DNA from 4 places in the Paenibacillus sp. JT22N1 genome. Region 4 is predicted to be linked to each of the others. Evidence: riboswitches for the same ligand, from Rfam matches in the RefSeq annotation. Region 4 holds a riboswitch; each other region holds the start of a gene.
The links. A riboswitch is a leader RNA that binds a small molecule or an ion and turns the genes downstream of it on or off. The one in region 4 is predicted to bind cyclic di-AMP.
Positions count from the first base shown of each region.

Region 1: linked by a shared signal. The riboswitch ahead of AC58UU_RS21640 (CAP domain-containing protein) and the one ahead of AC58UU_RS33130 (C40 family peptidase) in region 4 are both predicted to bind cyclic di-AMP.
Region 2: linked by a shared signal. The riboswitch ahead of AC58UU_RS29255 (APC family permease) and the one ahead of AC58UU_RS33130 (C40 family peptidase) in region 4 are both predicted to bind cyclic di-AMP.
Region 3: linked by a shared signal. The riboswitch ahead of AC58UU_RS12350 (hypothetical protein) and the one ahead of AC58UU_RS33130 (C40 family peptidase) in region 4 are both predicted to bind cyclic di-AMP.

Region 1 covers NZ_JCAUAW010000011.1:176,621-179,738, forward strand. The annotation lists gene AC58UU_RS21625 (FAD:protein FMN transferase) at 1-85, shown strand, start outside; gene AC58UU_RS21630 (RnfABCDGE type electron transport complex subunit D) at 75-884, shown strand; gene AC58UU_RS21635 (DinB family protein) at 995-1,465, shown strand; cyclic di-AMP (ydaO/yuaA leader) riboswitch at 1,629-1,761, shown strand; gene AC58UU_RS21640 (CAP domain-containing protein) at 1,766-2,416, shown strand; gene AC58UU_RS21645 (LURP-one-related/scramblase family protein) at 2,683-3,118, shown strand, end outside.
Region 2 covers NZ_JCAUAW010000018.1:28,061-31,178, forward strand. The annotation lists gene AC58UU_RS29250 (hypothetical protein) at 185-535, shown strand; cyclic di-AMP (ydaO/yuaA leader) riboswitch at 919-1,069, shown strand; gene AC58UU_RS29255 (APC family permease) at 1,167-3,002, shown strand; gene AC58UU_RS29260 (YqkE family protein) at 3,047-3,118, shown strand, end outside.
Region 3 covers NZ_JCAUAW010000005.1:268,143-271,260, reverse strand. The annotation lists gene kdpA (potassium-transporting ATPase subunit KdpA) at 1-350, opposite strand, end outside; gene AC58UU_RS12355 (potassium-transporting ATPase subunit F) at 398-475, opposite strand; gene AC58UU_RS12350 (hypothetical protein) at 651-1,622, opposite strand; cyclic di-AMP (ydaO/yuaA leader) riboswitch at 1,740-1,910, opposite strand; gene AC58UU_RS12345 (hypothetical protein) at 2,271-2,792, shown strand; gene AC58UU_RS12340 (APC family permease) at 2,804-3,118, opposite strand, start outside.
Region 4 covers NZ_JCAUAW010000024.1:78,936-82,053, forward strand. The annotation lists gene AC58UU_RS33120 (stalk domain-containing protein) at 1-99, shown strand, start outside; gene AC58UU_RS33125 (hypothetical protein) at 96-755, opposite strand; gene AC58UU_RS33130 (C40 family peptidase) at 937-1,827, opposite strand; cyclic di-AMP (ydaO/yuaA leader) riboswitch at 1,830-1,988, opposite strand; gene AC58UU_RS33135 (MgtC/SapB family protein) at 2,067-2,747, opposite strand; gene AC58UU_RS33140 (glycerophosphodiester phosphodiesterase) at 2,820-3,118, opposite strand, start outside.

The DNA.
Region 1 (3,118 bases), on a different contig from region 4:
AATAGAACAACTTGATCTCAAGGGAATCTTGATTACATCCGATTTACAAATTTATAGTGTAGGGGGTAATTATAATGACAGCTAACCAATGGATTAAAACACCAAAGGGATATGTCGTAGTTTCCATGGTTGCCTTTCTAATAATTGCCGCCATATGGTCATTAGATTTCACGGGCATTTATAATGGCATTATTGCCGTCGGAATTTCTACAGCCGTGGATATCCTTTGTTCCCGCATTGCCAAAAAGAAGCGAATGATGCCGGATGGTGCAGTGATAACAGGGTTAATCATTGCTTTAATCTTAAGCACAACTTCCTCATGGTATATTGTTGCTGCAACTTCCATTATCGCTATTTTGTCCAAACATTTACTTGTTCATAAGAAAAAACCAATCTTCAATCCAGCGGCTTTCGGACTGCTTCTGTCCATCCTATTCTTTCGAACAGGACAAAGCTGGTGGGGCGCATTCGGGGATCTTCCCACATGGACAGTCGTGTTTCTATTAATTGGCGGATACATTGTGACGAACCGGGTGAACAAATTCCCACAAGTTTTTTCATTTCTAGGAACGTATTTCATCTTATTATTTATTATGGGGATTATTGATGTCGGAGACGCCACTGACGCACTTCGATCACCTTTTATCAATGCTTCTCTTTTCTTTGCTCTTTTTATGCTAACAGATCCGCCTACTTCACCAGCTAAATATAAGGATCAAGTTATTTTTGGCTTCCTTAGTGCGATCGTGGGTGCAGTTATTTATGGCATTTTTGGAGGTTTGATGTACTTATTTATAGGATTGCTTATCGGGAACTTATACCACTTACTTGTACCGAAGCTTAGGAACGCCACTATCATAAAGCCTGGCAGACTAATTAAATGAGGGATTATTTACATACGAACAAATGTACTGTATATTTGTTCGTAAGGAAATACAGACAATTATAAAACAACTAGGCATGAATTATTGAGAAGTTTAAAGGAGTGTTAATCATTAACGGAACAGATCTTGTTATATTGAACTTGGAAGAAGTCCGACGTAGAAGTATTAAAGTTTGGAACGTTATTCCTCTAACTATGCTGGATTGGAGGCCTGATGCACAAGCCTTAAACATTAAAGAAATGATCCGGCACATATTGGACGGCGAGCATTATTATCATCTTGCAATACTGAACAGAGGAAGTCTATCTTCATACGATTCTCCTTTTGACAATCGGGAATTTTCTTCGGTGGAAGATGAACTGATATTCGCACAAGTGTACAGAGAACAATTCTTGAATACCGTTAAAACGTTCACCCCTGAGGATTTGTCAAATATTAAAATTAATCGAAGTGACGTAGGGTATGTTCGAACTTTAGGAGATATGTTAATGAGGATCGCATACCACGAATCCGTTCACACCGGGCAACTGCTAGATTATATGCGAACGGCTGGAATCGATCGGCCACGAATTTGGGATTGAATGTGGTTTTCAACGGAATTTCAAGGAATTGAGATATTTTCTTAGTTAATATTTTGGTCAAGAAGTGACGGCTGATACCGCTTGCAAAATATTTCTGGAAAATTTTGAGTCATGTTCTCTATGATTTCACATGTTACAATTTGTGAGATCCATATGGATCAAATAACTCAGAAGGCCGAAGCTTCATGTGAAGCACGGGGGACCCATTATTTGGGGTGAAGCCGCGTCAGCGGCCGGGTGATTACTCTTTGATCCGAATCCGACAGCTAACCTCGCAGGCCGCAAAAGGAGAGGTTTATTTTGAAACGTTACAAAAAGCTTGTGGTTACCGGCGCAATAGGTTTGAGCGTTCTCGTAGGTTCGAGTGCGGCAATGGCCGCACCAGCAACCCATACGGTATCAGGTAATGATACAATGTGGTTAATATCCCAGAAGTATGGCATAAGCCTATCTTCGCTTATTAAGGCAAACCCTCAAGTTGCCAATCCGAACGTGATTTGGTCTGGTATGAGCCTCAACATTCCTGGCAGCACGAACACAAATGCTGGTACTAAAACGCCAGTTACGACTGCGCCATCTCAAACAACTTTTGCTAACCAAGTCGTTAACTTAGTTAACCAAGAACGATCAAAGGCTGGATTGCGTCCATTAACCAGCAATAGCGCACTTACCGCCATGGCTTTGGACAAAGCGAAGGATATGTACAACAATGGTTATTTCGATCATACCTCGCCGACTTATGGGTCGCCTTTTGATATGATGAGCACATACGGCATTCGCTATTCATACGCAGGTGAAAACATTGCAAAAGGTCAACAAACGCCTGAAGCTGTCATGGAAGCTTGGATGAACAGCACGGGTCATCGTCAAAACATTCTTAGCCCCAACTTCACCCAAATTGGTGTTGCCTATTTTAACGGCGAATGGGTACAGGAATTCATTAGCAATTAACGCACTAACGTATGTCTGCAGAATATTTCAAGAAAAACCAGCAACTTTTTGTTGCTGGTTTTTTTGTTGCAAGGCGTGCAACTGCGCTTTATTTTGCTAATAAAACACTATGCTATCCTCAGTCTTGGATGGGGAACAATCATCTCGAACATATTGAAGTCAATTGATCACAAAAGGGAATGACCGAACGATATTTGGAAAATAACTGGGAATATGTGTAACTCTACATCCTCTGCATCGTATAAATATCAAAGGGAGGCGAGTGAATGAATCTATATTTTCGGGATAATTTTTTTAATACCGGTGTTACTGAGATTCTAGGTGAACAGGAAGAAACCGTCGGTCATCTTGATTTGAAAAGCTCTTTTGGATCTGCGATCGAGGTGTATGGGCAGAATGGCCAACTGTTGTGCAAAGGAAGTTTTCCGATCTTCTCAAGCAAATGGGAGGTTACGGGTGCAGATGGTGGACAATTAGGTGTGTTGAGAAGCAGAATTGCGTTTTTCACCAAAAAATTCACATATGAAACCAAAGGGCGGGGTAACTACGAGATTATATCCCCAGTATTTTCAAAAGAATATGAGATATCTGATGAATCCGGCGCGCTTGTTGCCCGTTTCGAACAAGTAAACGGATGGTTTTCTTCAGGCGCTTTTCTTCTGAAGAATCAATGCGAAAATTTGGATACTTACGAACTTGTCG
Region 2 (3,118 bases), on a different contig from region 4:
CGGAAATTTATTCCTTGTACCAAGACTAGGAAAAGGGACTGCTGTGGTAGTTACGATTTACATTGATGTTTTCCAAATTATGGATTATACTTGGGTGGGTTAGTACCAGGTACTAATTATGGAGTCATCCCTAAGTGACCAGTTCGCCCAAGGTATTGTCGTTGAAGAGCTTTAAAAATCCAAAATGAAAGAAGATGTAAATTTGGAGATTACCTCTCGCCGTAAGAAGCTTCTGGCTGTTTATGCTATCGTTATCATCATTTTTTGCTTTCTTGCCGTTCCTGTTGATTATTACCTATTATCGAATAGCCCGTTTCCTTTTCCTGAAAAACAAGGTTATCAATCGATCTGGGTATCCAGGTTGGATGTTTCCTTTCAACCATCACAGGGTGTGTATTCGAGTATAAGTTATAATGTGAAAATAAATGCGGTAAAGGCATGGCTTCAGATTTTTGGCATAACCGTTTTATTTAGCGTTGCTTATGTGATTCTTGGTTCAGACAAAAAGGATGATTCAAATAAATTGGAGAATTAGAGAGGCAAGTTGTACTGTGTACAACAATTGCATCAACCTGTATAAACACTTTCAACCAAGGACGGCGTAAGCCGTCTATTTTGTTGTCCATTTGAGAATGACTAGCTTGTTCTCAGCTGATGGGTCCATTACACAGATCCTCGTTTGCATAGGAGTTATCATCAAAATCCAATAATTTCCTTTACTTTGCTTCATTAATTACTCAACTCATTAAGAAATGTTTAAAAAACCACGATGGAATAAGAGAATGGAAGCAAATCAATGAATCGTATGATTGTAAGCGAATTATTGAGTGAATGTAGAGGTTGGAGTTATATTTTTAAGTTTTTTCAATCCTTTACTATGCCGCAAGAAGAGAGTAGTATTCAACTCGTACGTTACAGTTGAATATTTCGCTTAATTTTCTTATTAGAAAAGCGGGGGAACCACAAGTTTCATGGGGTGAGTAAAGGTGCTTACGTTTGGCACCATTTAGGGCAGATTCTCGCGGCCCGAACCCGACAGCTAACCTCGTAAGCGACCGTGGGAAGGAGAACATGTGTATAAACACAAGGTCTATCCTTGTGTTTTTTTGCGTCCTAAAACGCAAGTTTACGTCAGATATTAGGTTTAATTGGAGGAACTATCACGAATGACAAGCGACTCATTGAAAAAAATTATGTTTGGAAAACCGCTTAAATCTAGCGAAATGGAATCGGAAAAATTGCCGGTTTGGAAGGGGCTGCCGATCCTATCCTCGGATGCCTTATCATCGGTTTCCTATGGGACTGAGCAGATTCTTTTGGAACTCGCGACCGTTGGGATTGCCGCTTTTGCGTTCTCTTTGCCCATTGCGATATCCATTATTGCTCTGATTATGCTGCTAGTTTTGAGCTATAGACAAGTGATTGAGGCCTACCCGCAAGGTGGCGGAGCCTATATGGTTTCCAAAGAAAATCTAGGTATGGTGTGGGGAAGGCTGACTGGGGTTTCGCTGCTTATTGACTATACACTTACCGTTGCTGTTTCGATCTCTGCCGGCGTGCAAGCGATTACGTCAGCTTTTCCATCGGCGGTGCCGTATATTGTTCCGATTACTTTAGTTCTCGTGTGGATCATGGTTTGGCTTAATTTGCGAGGAACTTCGGAATCAGGTACGATTTTCGCTATTCCAACGTACTTTTTTATTCTTTGTATTTTACTGCTAGTGGGCAAAGGCACATACGATATGCTGACGGGATCTATTAATACGCATCCCATAGCGTTTGCTCCGAGTTCAATGACGAGTTCATTAACGTTATTCGTCCTTTTAAAAGCATTTTCCTCCGGGTGTTCAGCTGTGACAGGGATCGAGGCCATCTCCGATGCCGTGCCGCATTTCCGCTCACCATCTGTGAAAAACGCGAAGCGTACGTTAGTATCCTTAGGGACACTTTTGGCTATCGTGTTTGGAGGCGTAACGCTGTTGGCTTTGGGTTACGGAATTGTACCTGATCCTAATGGTCATACATCCGTATTATCGATGGTGACAGAGCAGGCATTTGGTCGTGGGACGATGTATTACGCAACTCAAATTGGTACCATGCTCATTCTGGTTTTGGCTGCTAATACTAGCTTCAACGGGTTTCCAATCTTAGCATCCATCATGGCACAGGATAAAAACTTCCCGCGTATGTTCTCATTCCGAGGAGACCGACTTTCGTTTCACTATGGTATTATCACACTTGGTGTGCTTGCCAGTATTCTTTTGATTGGATTCAAAGGTAAGACCGATGCACTCATTCCTCTATATGCGATAGGCGTGTTTTTATCTTTTACACTTGCGCAAGGCGGCTTGGTTCGTAAATGGTTGAGAGAGCGAGTAAAAGGTTGGATCGGAAAGCTGCTCATCAATGGTTTAGGCGGGATCGTTTCTCTTGCTGTTTTACTCATATTTTCTATAACTAAATTTACCGAAGGTGCATGGATTGTTATTATTATAACCCCGTTGCTGCTTTGGTTAATTACGAAAATTAGTCATCACTACGATGATGTAGCGAAACAATTACGTATTGATATAACGATTGATCGGGTTTGCACGAAGGAGCCTTTGATTATTGTCCCTGTGGCGGGTATTCATCGGGTTGTGGCACAGTCCTTGAACTATGCGAAATCGTTGTCGCCAAACGTTATTGCTTTCTACGTATCGTTCTCAGATGAAGATGAAGAATTGATGCAGGAGAAGTGGGAGAAGTGGGATCCGGGCGTTCGATTGGTTATTTTTAAATCACGTTATCGGACGATACTGAAGCCGCTGGCTGAATTTATTGAGAGAATTGACGCGCATGTTTCGGAAAAACAAAACATTATGGTCATTTTACCGCAATTTATGCCGAAAAAATGGTGGCATCGACTGCTCCATAACCAGTCTGCTGCACGTATTCGTTCGAAGCTGCAAGCAGATAAAGATATCGTTGTGGCGACGGTACCGTATCATTTGCACGAGTAGAAGTGTACAATAATAGGGAGAAACTGAACAGAGGTGAACCCGTTATGGCTAAGAAAAAATGGTCGTCTACTCCTGCTGTTACCAGCGTGCAAGATAAACCTGCAACACTTAAGGAT
Region 3 (3,118 bases), on a different contig from region 4:
TGCCAGTTCGTATTTGTAATAAAAGAAACAGCTGTATTAAAAGCTAAAGCCGGAGGCATATTACCGATGCTATCTGGATTTAGAGGCAGGTATTTTTGAAGTCGAAACACCGCATAAATCAAGAGCATCATGACCAAATTGAGTAATAATACGGCTCCTAAATACTTTTTCCAGCCCATCGCTTCCTCTTCTTTAACACCCATCAAACGATAGGATGCACGCTCAAAAGGACCAAAAACACGATCAAGGCGACTCTTTTCATTTCCAAACACTTTAACCAAATAACTACCCACAGGCTTCACCAAAAGCATAATAATCCCCAGTGTGATGACTACCTGTAACAATCCCATACCCATAGTAGGTTCTCCCCCTGCTTACATAAGTTCATATTCTACAATTAAAATTTCTCTGGCTTTACTAAAACAAAACCGAGATACACCATAATAGCAAATGCAATTAGTCCAATAACAATCATATGCTTGCCTCCTAAAAGGATTGGTCAAAACACTCGTTTCGGTACATGAGCTCACGCTTTTTCACAAAATTTTAAAAATCCCCAAAATCCTAAAAACGAAACTGCGATTAATAAGATAATCGTTACATCGTTGTACATAACACACCTCCTTGAAATCAGACAAAACCTCAATCATTTATTTATTTTTAAAAGATGGCAGCAAAAACTTTGCATCACCATTTTTAGAATAAATGACATAATCAGCGCCCAATCCTTTGTAAATCAACCGGGGATTCACGCTTTGCGTAATGACATAAATGGGTCTAGAGGTTAAGCCGCGGCATATCTGGATATACCTGCAGCATAAGGGCAAACTTTCTTCAAATAGAATGACGTTTCCAATCGGATAGTCGGGAATGATGGATATGCCAGGTTCCGACGTATTCACTTGGATAATTTGTTTCACGCCCTGCCCCTCAAGCTTGAGTTTCTCCATCTTGTTGTTGGTTAATGCAATAAAAGGTAAACCAACCAACTTTACCTGTTTCATAAAGTCCTCGCCTGCCTTGGTCGGCGCAGCTATCAGCAAACAATCACTTTGCATGACGATCACCGCCCCCTTTCCTGACATATTGTAACGCCGAACCGTATAAAAAGGGGGTAAAGAATGTATAGTATCCGTATAAAAAAAGCATAAAAATTTGATTAACTCAGAAAGAGATATACGCCCCAGAATGGTCAAATAAATAAGTGCGATCCCATAGGAAGCTAAGTTCTTTTTTGCTCGCAGATGAGTGCTTAAGCTTTTCAGATAGATCAATAAAACCGTTTCAATTAAATGTGTTCTAGCTTCTCCCCATGCCTCTTGTTTCTGATGAACATACTGCAAACCGTCCGTAAGGGTACGACCTTTGATTCGCTGAAAAACAGCAGCCCATTGAACGAAATCCCCCTTCATGTTGCCGCATGGAATCACGAATTCCCCTAAACCGTATTTTCCGAGATTTGTTGAAATCGTGAGTAAACCGCAATGACAATCAGTGCCATGTCCAGGCTGCAGCTTATCGGATAGTTCACAGTCAAATCGAAAACATTCTATACGGGTAATCTTACATTCCTTGGTACATTCATCTTCTTCTTTTAATAGTGTCAGGGGTTCTGGATACATAACAGATTCACTCTCCTCAAATTTTTGAACAACAAAAAGAAGCCTAAGAGCAGAGAATCTCTACTCTCGGGCTTCTTGCAGCGTTAATAAACGGGCTGTGAAAGGCACGATAGAAAGCGGTTCTCTCCCATACGCTTACGAGGTTAGCTGTCGGATTCGGGCTTGGAAGTGCCCTACCTTGGCAAGCTGTGCTTGCTTTGGATTCACCCCGAGAAACCGTTATTTACATACATTCGGCTTCTGATTGGTTCCCCCGCTCCCCTTGCGGGGACTCAGCGTTTGAAACTTGTTGTGAAGTTGTTGAAAAGAATGCTACGCCTCTTAGCAATTATTGTAAAACGCTGTGGAGAGACGCTATTCCGTATTTCTGGGCATATCCGGCAAAAGAAAGCGCGTCCAATCGGACAACACGTTCATTATCGATAGAAATGCTTCGCTTTTCTATCGTTATTGTTATTTTGTAGTTAATGAACTATCCCACCTCTGCCGGAATCCGGCCGTAAACAGCCGCGCAGCCTGCTTGCGTTTTTATTCTATTTTTATACGCTGCTCTTGATTCTTTACCCCCTTTTTATACGGTTCAACGTTACAATTAGGCCATATTCGTACACGGCCACTTAGATCCTAATTTCGAAAAGGAGAAGATTTATGTCTACATCTGCCCGTTATTATTTAGGGATAGCCCCCCATTTGTTAAATCCAATCCTTCTAGATTATCAGTGGTTTGGTGTCATATGGCTAGAAGAAAATAATCAACCTATTATCCTTGGTTATTGGTTTTGCAAAGAAAAATCGGGAATCACACAACAAGCCATCCAGGCAGGATTTTCAAAATGGACCGAAATATCCAATCTTCCTATCATTCTGACTATGTATCAATCCTTAAGAATCAAACAAAAAAAGCAGGATTGGGAGAATCGAACTCGATTATCCATCCGTACGATTTTCAAATCACCTTGGAATGAAGTTTCCTCAGGGTTGTATATTTTAAAATCTCGGGACAAATACCCTCTGCATGTTTCAGCCGTGCACAAGAAAAAGTTCTTTATTTGGTTGGAGCATTCAGCCGTATGTGAAACAGAGGAAGAGCTTCATGCGTTCATTAATCAGGTGAATGAAGAGCATCAGGTCGAGCTTACGTATAAAAAAAGCAGCCTTACTGTGAAGTAAGGCCACCCTATTTATTTTTTCAAATGGTACGGCACTGTTGTTACAATAAGGTTCCTTCTATAAAGCAGAAAAGCTCGGATAAGTAAGCTAGATTGGTTATGGAGAATATTTTGCCAACTTTTCTTAGGAATAAACTGCGGGATTAGGACCGTTACCCGAAAATTCGATTCAGCTGCCTTATGCTCGACCGTATCAATAAATTTCGTCAGTGGTTGAACAATGCTCCGATACTGGGAATGTAACGTCACCAGCCTTATATCGGGTTGCCACTTGTTCCATTTCTCCTCAAATTGTTTCTCAGCGTCTCTTTCGAAAGCCACATATAC
Region 4 (3,118 bases):
GATGGTCATATTTATATGCCCTTACGAGCTATTATTGAATCCTTAGGCGGACAGATCCAGTGGGATCCACAGCTTTATCGGGTCTCACTTCGCTTTTAGTGCACGCGATTCATTCGTACGATTCGGTAATACAGTTGGCTGCTCACCTCTTTCTCCACTTCCAAATAACCTTCCACATGCACATAATCACCCAATATAAAGGTGGATGCATCGGCAGACGCGGAGTGTGTCAGAAAGAGGAGAGCGGCTTTTTCATTTCCAACCACGAACCCCGTTTGCTCATTCACTTGAAACTTATCTAGAACTTTCCCATGGTGAGACCTAGCAATATGATGAAAGCGCCAAGACTGATCCTCTTTTATTAGAAAATAAAGTACGCGATTTCTCTGATTATTACTGAATTCCCTTGTCACACCAATCATGCAAACCTTCTCGCCGATACTAAGATACTCATCAACAACAAAGGATTTCAATCGCAAGCGATGCACATTTTTCTGCTGAATATAGGCTTCCATCTCTTCAATTGTCCTTTGATCCTTCGCATCCTGTTTCGTTGCGTAAAAGACTTCTTTTATAAACGTATCCGTCTGTAGACTTCTTGCCCCTTTGAAATGATTATACGTAAGAAAAAATCGATCAATGACTCCCCGAATCTCTTCTGGTATGGCAGGACCTTTTTCCACGATATACATGCTATTTGCATTATTCGAATGTCTTTTTTTATAAAACCAACTTTTCCAGACACTTAATTGCATGCGTTCGTGTCACCTGCTTTCTTCCAAACATTTCTTCATTATAGGCTAAAAACCATAAAATTTCGATAAAAATCGCAATATTTCGCGTAAAAAAAGAACATCTGCCTTCTATGCTTTCATTCGAAAGATTCATAGAAAACAAATGTTCGATGATTTAATCCTTTTTCATCACATGGCTTATTTACAGAACTCTTTTGGCTCCCACATATCTAGATCCCCAGTATGAACTGGCGAGACTATCTATCCTTACGCCTCTAGACGTTGTCGACGAAATGAATTGATCATTTCCCAGATAAATACCAACATGATTTACACTGCCTGAAGCAAAAAACACAAGATCTCCAGCCTTCAAGTCCATAACCCTGGTTCCTGCTTCATCGTACATTTGGACTGAAGTTCTGGGTAGATCAATACCTTTAGCTTCGTACAGATAGCGCACAAATCCGGAGCAATCAAACCCACTGGGTGTTGTGCCTCCCCAAACGTATGGCGTCCCCATGAACGTATTTGCTGTTTGCACGATTTGAGCAGACACGGATGGTTTAGCTACCGCTGCTACCTTTGGAGCTGGTGCTGGTGGCGGTGCAATCCAGGCTGGTTTGTGCGACTTGCCATCGACATTCACAATCGCGATACGATTCGCTTCATTCCACTCAATCGGAGAACCGAATGTTTCAGTGATGAAACGAAAGGGTACATACGTATTACCTTGATAAAGCGTTGGACTGCTTTCCAGACTAATCTTCTTGCTGTTCACAATCGCTTGCTTCTCGTCGGTTGTCAGTTGAATCGTCTGCTGCTTGTTCTTCAACGTGACCACGATGTCGCTTTCTTGCTTCGCCCAGCCTACTTGATAACCCAATTTCTCAGAGAGTACTCGCAGAGGAACTTGCAGCGTTCCTGCGTTGTCAATAAATGGCTGTACTTCTGGGAACTGAATCAACTCATCGTTGACCTGGACTTTCACAGTGGATGTAGATGATGCGGCTTGAACCGAGGGAGCTGAAAACAGAGATACTGCCGCACAAACAAGTGCGCATGAACAAATAAAGCTTTTGGTAAAAAGTTTCAAAAATTGTTCCTCCTTGAAGCCTCCGAGGTTAGTTGACGGGTTCGGGAAGAGGTTTCCCTAGCGCGCTCAGTTTATTAAACAGCTGAGCATTCATTCACCCCAAGTAAAGAAGTCCCCCGTACCAGAGCTTTTGCTGCTCCGAGATTCGGCATTTTTTGTCTATTTTAGACTAGCATAGTTAGTCTATTAGTTTCAAGTATTGTATAGTGGTAATAGTTTCCATGGTATAGTCTCTCGTATTAATTGCTTATCGTTTCAACTTCGGCAGCGAGTACATATTTGATCTTCTTGATTTTGGTGTAAACCGTTGTCGTACGATGTTTGTCTGCCGTGGAAATGACCAACTGAATTTGTTGGTTCTCGTTCAAGTCCTTGATTTTGATATGCTTCACCTTCATGTATTCTGCGCTGATTTGATCGATAAGCGTGGACATGTCCCCTTCAGGACTGAATATAATATTGATCGCCAAGTCCTTCTCCCTCAGCTTTTGTGGGCCAAGCAGCTTGATAAAGATCGGAAACAGATTGATTGCGAAAATAATAAGAATAACAGCTATAGTCGCTTCTTGATAAAATCCTGCTCCCGTTGCGATACCAAGAGCGGAAGCCGCCCATACCAATGCCGCGGTCGTAAGTCCCGAAATAATTTCATTACCTCGTCTTAAAATAACGCCAGCCCCAATAAAGCCTACCCCGCTAATGATTTGAGCCGCTAGCCTCATAGGATCCATATTCGTATATCCAGGGATGGAGTACTTTTGAACAGCTCCTATCGATACAATAGTGATTAAGCAGCTCGCCACCGAAATCACCATACTTGTTTTCATACCCAATGGTTTATGCTTGAGTTGACGGTCAATCCCGATCAACAGACCTAATAACAGCGCCATCCCTAGTTTCTCCAAAACAAGAAGACTCATTTCATGTCCCCATTCCTAAGATAAAATGAAAGGTAAAGCCCCGGAAACCGGGGCTTTTCGCATAGAAATTTTTCACTTGGAATCCTGCGTTTGCAACAAATCTTTTAATCTTCCAGGGAAGTCCGTAATAATACCCGAAACCCCAAGCCTAGTTAGATGCAGCAGATCATTTACTTCATTTGCCGTATAAGGGTAGACATAAAGCCCGCTCTCTGTCGCCTTTAGCATATCCTCGGCATCCAACATTTGAAAGTAAGGATGCAGCGAGTACACCTCCACATCAAAACTGCGCGCGTATGCGGTAGGATCAAGCAATTTGGATTGATACAAAAGACCGATCTTGGCTTCCGATTCCATTTGTTTGATCCTTC